One region of the Antricoccus suffuscus genome, then DNA from elsewhere that is predicted to be linked to it. Evidence: riboswitches for the same ligand, from Rfam matches in the RefSeq annotation. Region 1 holds a riboswitch; the other holds the start of a gene.
The links. Region 1 has a riboswitch for ZMP and ZTP ahead of serA (phosphoglycerate dehydrogenase). Riboswitches for the same ligand answer to the same signal wherever they lie in the genome.
Positions count from the first base shown of each region.

Region 2: linked by a shared signal. The riboswitch ahead of CLV47_RS04135 (bifunctional 5,10-methylenetetrahydrofolate dehydrogenase/5,10-methenyltetrahydrofolate cyclohydrolase) and the one ahead of serA (phosphoglycerate dehydrogenase) in region 1 are both predicted to bind ZMP and ZTP.

Region 1 is NZ_PVUE01000001.1:463,808-467,185, forward strand. Features, by position in the region: gene CLV47_RS02225 (ABC transporter ATP-binding protein) at 1-136, shown strand, start outside; gene CLV47_RS02230 (GNAT family N-acetyltransferase) at 206-742, opposite strand; gene CLV47_RS02235 (SDR family oxidoreductase) at 759-1,448, opposite strand; ZMP/ZTP riboswitch at 1,554-1,646, shown strand; gene serA (phosphoglycerate dehydrogenase) at 1,715-3,046, shown strand; gene CLV47_RS02245 (pirin family protein) at 3,180-3,378, shown strand, end outside.
Region 2 is NZ_PVUE01000002.1:274,768-278,145, reverse strand. Features, by position in the region: gene CLV47_RS04140 (HNH endonuclease signature motif containing protein) at 12-1,562, shown strand; ZMP/ZTP riboswitch at 1,678-1,758, shown strand; gene CLV47_RS04135 (bifunctional 5,10-methylenetetrahydrofolate dehydrogenase/5,10-methenyltetrahydrofolate cyclohydrolase) at 1,783-2,631, shown strand; gene CLV47_RS04130 (thymidylate synthase) at 2,647-3,378, shown strand, end outside.

The sequences.
Region 1 (3,378 bases):
CCTCGGCGAGCAGCTGACCTCGGGTCCGACCGCCGACGTGTTGACCAGGCCCGAGGTCGTCGAGGCCTTTCTGGGTGTCGGCGCCGATGGGAGTGTGCCTAACGCCGTCCAAGAGCAACCCGGCGGCGGGCCTTGACGCGTGCCGCGATTCCGCCGGTCACGAGCGTGGCCGCAGCGATGTCGGTGTGAAGGGCCGGTCGCCTCTCTACGTTTCGAGCGCGCGCTCCATCACGTAGTCGTGGTGCAGTTCAGGGCCGACGTAGAACGTCTTCGGCCCGACGATCGCGAACCCCTGTTTCTGATAGAAGCGAAGTGCGCGGCCGTTTTCCTGGTTGACCCCGAGCCAGATGCCGCGGGCGCCGGCAGCGACCGCCTGCCGCATCGTCTCGTCGAGGAGCGGCCCGGCCAGTCCGCTGCCGTGCGAGTCTTGCAGGGTGTAGACCTTGCTTAGCTCGATGGTGGGCCGGATCGTGATCGCGCCCGCGACGTCTTCGTCGGTTGGGTCGCCCCCGACGAGCATCGTGTAACCGGCGGCGAGTCCGTCGCGTTCGGCCAGTACGACGATCCGGTCTGGGTCGGCCAAATAGTCGGTGAATCGCGCGGGCGTCAAGTGCGCTTGGATGAACTCGGCGATCGCATCCGGCGCGGCGCCGGGCGGGCAGGCGAGTGGAAACGTAGCGGCCGCGAGCTCGCCCAGTGCGTCGGCGTCGGCGGATTCTGCGAGTCGGATGGTCGTAGTCACTTGGCGATAATAGGCGCTACTTGCGGGTGGGCCGGACCGAGATCATGTCGACGGTCGCCTCCTCGGTGGCGTCGACGGCCAGTCGTACCGCCTTAGCGATCGATTCGGGCTTGAGGTAGAGCTCCGGCTGGTATTCGCCGCCGTTGTATTCGACGATGTCGTGCTGCATGTCGGTGTCGACTTTGCCCGGGTGTATCGAACTGACCCTTATGCCGTTCGGCCGTTCCTCCTCGCGTAACACGTCGCCGAATGCGCGCAGCGCCCACTTCGTCGCGCAGTAGATGCTGTTGTCGGGCAGCGTCATCAGGCCGAACCCGGAGTTGATGAGCACGACCTGCCCGTTGGTCGCCCTCAACTGTGGCAGCAAGAGCGTTGTCAGCTGGGCGACGGCAAACAGGTTGACCTCGAACTCATCGCGCCACTGCTGCCGGCTCATCTGGTCGATGGGTCCTCGGGTCGCGACGCCGGCGGAATGGACTAGTACGTCGAGGCCCGCGATCTGCTTCGCCGCGCGCTCGACGTCTTCGTCGTCCGACATGTCCGCCGTGAACGGTTCTGCCGATCGAAAAGTTGCCGCGAGTTCTTTGAGCCGTTGCTCGTCGCGACCACCCAGGAGCAGGTTGTGAGTGGCTTCCAGTTCACGTGCGATGGCCAAGCCAATGCCCCGTGACGCGCCGGTGATCAGGGCTGTTGGTAGTGAAGTCATGAACCCACTCTATGGAACCCGAACGCGACTCTGTTGGAATACGTGTGAGGAAGATGGCGTTGAGGGGGCTAATCAACCGGGACCTGACGGCGTAAACTTGGCACGGTCGATGGCCGTAACTGGCGTTTAGGGTGGGCAACCACCAGGGAGCGGCCGGCATTACTTTCGACTTCGGGACCGTACGCCTGGGCCTCGGGTTTGCCTTTGTATGACGCTGCGGAATTGACACCGCTGCGAAACACTGCCCGAGACCCGCAGGAGCGCGAGTGACGACGACAACCCACGTTTACCGACTGTCCCCCGAGATCCGTGACCAAGTACGCCGCGCCGGCGCCGGCGCAGAAGGATCGGCCGTGCCTAACGAACTTCAGATGAACGCCGCGCACATCCCGAGTGATGAGATTCGGGTGCTGCTGCTGGAGAACATCCACCCCGACGCAGTCACCGTGCTCGAAGGCGCGGGCTTCCAGGTCGAGACCACCTCGGGCTCGCTGTCCGAGGCCGAGCTGATCGAGCGGGTCAAAGGTGTCCACCTTCTGGGTATCCGTTCCAACACGAAGATCACCGAGAAGGTGCTCGACGCGGCCGACAGCCTGCTCGCAATCGGCGCGTTCTGCATCGGCACCAATCAAATCGACCTCGGCGCCGCGACCAGCCGCGGCGTGACCGTCTTCAACGCGCCGTACTCCAACACCCGCTCGGTAGTCGAGCTTGTGATTGGCGAGATCATCTCGCTGGCCCGCCGCCTCCCACGCAAGAACAAGAACATGCACGACGGTATCTGGGACAAGTCGGCGACCGGCAGCCACGAAGTGCGCGGCCGCAAGCTGGGAATCGTCGGCTACGGCAACATCGGGTCGCAGCTGTCCGTGGTCGCTGAAGCCCTCGGGTTCGCGGTGTCCTTCTACGACACCGCCGACAAGCTCGCGCTCGGCAACGCCAGGAAGGTCGACACCCTCGATCAGTTGCTGGCCGAAAACGACGTGATCACCCTGCACGTCGACGGCCGTCCAGGCAATGCCGGGCTGTTCGGGGCGGCGGAGTTCGCGAAGATGAAGGACCGTGCGTTATTCCTCAACCTCTCGCGCGGCATGGTCGTGGACCATCACGCCCTGCGCGAGCATGTCCTTAGCGGGCACATCGCCGGCGCGGCCGTGGACGTGTTTCCGGAGGAGCCGAAGAACCGTGGCGACGAGTTCGTCTCCGACCTGCGCGGCCTGGACAACGTCATCCTGACCCCGCACGTGGGCGGGTCGACCGAAGAGGCGCAGATCCACATCGGCAACTTCGTGGCGGGCAAGTTCAAGGCATTCGTCGAAGACGGCAGCACCTCGCTCGCGGTCAACATGCCGACGCTCGACCTTCCCGAGCGCGAAGGTAGTCGGCGGATCGTGCACACGCACCAAAACACCCCCGGCGTACTGGCCGCGATCAACCAGGTGCTGGCCGATCACGGCGCCAATATCGAGGGGCAGTTCCTGGGCACCCGCGGCGACGTCGGTTACGTGATCACCGATATCGGCTGCGAAATCGAGCCGGCCGTCATCAAGGAGCTCGCCGCGATGTCGCAGACGATCCGGCTGCGTGTCCTTTCGTAGCTCCTCTTTCTTCATAAGGTCATACGCCCTGGTCGCTACTAGCGACCGGGGCGTATGACGTTATTCGTGTGTGCCGTCTTGCGAGGGTTGACACCGTGAGTTATAGTTGAAACATCAACTAAAGGAGAACCTCATGCCTGCGATCACCGTTCCTGACATCACCGTCGTACCTCGCATTCCTGCCGTTGACCGCACCTCCCAGGTCGCGCGTCCGGTGAAGAGCATTACTACGTCGCCCCGCGGTTTCGAGGGTGAAGGTTTCCCGGTACGCCGCGCCTTTGCCGGCGTAGGCCTGCAGGATCTCGACCCGTTCGTGCACATGGACCAGATGG
Region 2 (3,378 bases), on a different contig from region 1:
ACCATCGAGACATGCGTAGGAGCCGGAGAACACCCCACGACCCGATCGGCCTGATCAACGATGACGACGTGCTCTACGGCGGAGAGTTCACCACCGCAATCGCCACCCTGAGCACACTCGAGACGGACGCGGCACGTCACCACCACGCCGAAATCACCGCCATCATCACCGCGCACCGTAACTGCGCGCAGTTCCTCGAAGCCGACGCCGACCCCGCCGCAGTCCGCGCACACGGACCGAACTGGCGCGGAGACACCTGGCTCACCGCGCGGCAGATCCTGCTCGCCGAATACGCGCCCGCCTGCGCACTCAGCCTCAGCACCGCCAGCAACCGGATCAACCACGCCCTCGCCGCGCACACCAACCACCCCGACGCCGTCACCGCGCTACTGCACCCCGCGAGCGGGATGACTGAACAGAAACTCCGCATCCTGATCCGCGAAACCGAAGCACTGCACCATCAACAATGCGCCGAACTCGACGCGATCGTGCTGCCACACGCCGCAGGAGAGAACACCACGCAATGGCGCACCCGGATACGCGCAGCCCTCCTCGCGGTCCTCGGCACACCGATCGCCAAGAAGATCCGTAAAGCGCGGCAGTCGCAGCGGTACGTCGCGATCAGCCCCGACGGCGACATCGCGCACCTGCTCGGTGAACTACCCCTCGCCCAAGCACAAGCGTTCAGCACGGCCCTGGATGACCTCGCCGGCGACGCGGCACCCGGGGACACCCGTAGTCACCAGCAGCGCCGCGCCGACGCGCTCCTGACCTGCGTGCTCGGGCCGGCCGCGTTCACCCGCGACCACTGTGGCGACCCGGGCACGGCCTGCTTCGACGCGGACGGGCAGTACACGCTCACCGACCCCGCCGAGACCGAACAAGTCACCGAAATGTGGGACCTGATCCGGCAACTATCCGCGTGCATCGACTTCACCCTGCCCCGCACGCCACGGGTGACCGTCGACGTCACCATCCCCGCGAGCATTCTGGCCGGTGCCGACCTCGCCGGCCGCGCCACGACGCAGGCCGGCCCGGCATGCCCGGCCTGCGGCAGCCACCAACCCGACGCCACCACTACCAGGCATGGCGCCACCACCGATGGCACCGATACCGCCGATCTCCGCGCGCATGCGGTGATCAACGGACTCGGCCCCATCGACCCCGACCTCGCCCGCACGCTCGCCACAGACGCACGGTGGCGACGGATCGTCAACGACCCGATCAGCGGGATCGTCTACGACGTCGGCACCACTCGCTACCGGCCACCAGCAGCAATGCGCCGCCGCGTGATCGCGCGAGACGGCGTCTGCCGCTTCCCCGGCTGCACCCGTAAAGCGGTCTACTGCCACCTCGACCACGTCACCGCATACCCCCACGGACCCACCGCCGATGCCAACCTCGCCGCACTCTGCGAATTCCACCACCGCATCAAACACCAGACCGGATGGACACCGACCCTCCGCCACGACGGGCGTATCGACTGGATCAGCCCCACCGGCCGCAAATACACCACCTACCCCATCAACCGACAAGCACCACCCCGCAAACGCGCGAAATAACGAGCACCGGCCAATGGCCCCACTTAGTGGAACTTTCGGGACGCTGGCGCACCAAACTTTCCGGTCGGGCGGCTACCCACCCGAGTCTGTCGACGGAACCAATTGACGACGTACTATCTACGGACACGACTGGCGCGGGTAGGTGAACTACCGGGGAGTGCAATTTCGTGAAGCGTCGACCGCCTGGGTGCTTCTCACTGACACAAGTGAGAGGTACGACGTGAGCGCGACATTGATGGACGGCACCGCACTGGCCGCGAAACTGCTCGACGAGACGACGTCCCGGGCGCAGCAATTTCTCGCCGACGCCGGCCGTAAGCCCTGCCTGGCAACGGTTCTCGTCGGCGACGACCCCGCGTCGCGGACCTACGTGAAGATGAAGATGAACCGCAGCGCGAAGGCCGGGATCGAGTCGGTGCGCAACGAGCTGCCAGACACGACCACGACGCGAGAGCTGGTCGACCACATCGAGGCGCTGTCGGCCGGCCCTGCGATCGACGGCATCCTGTTGCAGCATCCGGTGCCCGCACAGATCGACGAACGCGCGGCGTTCGAAGCCATCGCGCCACACAAGGACGTCGACGGTGTCACGATGCACTCGTTCGCGAGCATGGCCTTCGGTGATACGGGCTTTCAGTCGTGTACGCCGGGCGGCATCATGCGGCTGATCGACGCGTACGACGTCGACCTGACCGGCGCGCGGGCGGTCGTGATCGGCCGCAGCCCGATTCTGGGCAAGCCGATGGGGATGCTGTTGCTCGGACGGGACGCGACGGTCACCTACTGCCACTCCAAGACCCGCGATCTGCCCGAGATCGTCGCCGGGGCCGACGTCGTGGTCGCAGCGGTGGGCAAACCGGAGTTCGTGAAGGGCGCGTGGATCAAGCCGGGCGCCGTCGTCATCGATGCCGGTTACAACCCTGGCAACGTGGGCGATGTCGAGTACGCCGGTGCGGCCGAGGCCGCTCGCCTCATCACGCCGGTGCCCGGCGGGGTCGGGCCGATGACGATCGGCGTACTACTGGCGCAAACCGTGGACGCGGCTTATCGACGCGCCGCGAGATCCTGAATTAGGCTGGGCATCATGCCAACCTCCCCCGCCACGCCGTACGAAGACCTGCTGCGGCTGGTCCTCGACGGCGGCACGCCCAAGTCCGATCGCACCGGCACCGGCACGCGTTCGGTGTTCGGTCACCAGATGCGATTCGACCTGTCGCAAGGTTTTCCGCTGATCACGACCAAAAAGGTGCACTTCAAGTCGATTGCGATGGAGTTGCTGTGGTTCTTGCGCGGCGACAGCAACGTGCGCTGGCTGCAGGACCGGGGCGTGACGATCTGGGACGAGTGGGCGGCCGAGGACGGCGAACTCGGGCCGGTGTACGGCGTGCAGTGGCGTGCGTGGCCCACCCCGGACGGCGGGCACATCGACCAGATCACCGGCCTGCTGGAGACTTTGCGCACCAATCCCGACTCGCGGCGAATGATCGTCTCGGCCTGGAACGTCGGCGAGATCGCGCAGATGGCGCTGCCGCCCTGCCATGCGTTCTTCCAGTTCTACGTCGCAGATGGCAAACTCTCCTGCCAGCTCTATCAACGCAGTGCCGACCTGTTCCTCGGCGTGCCGTTCAACATCGCCAGCTACGCGCTCCTGGTGCACATGATCGCGCAGCAGGTCGACCTTGAGGTCGGCGACTTCGTGTGGACCGGCGGTGACTGCCACATCTACGACAACCACGTCGAGCAGGTCACCGAACAGCTTTCGCGGGCGCCGTACCGCTACCCGACGCTCAAGCTGCGCAAGGCCGCCTCGCTGTTC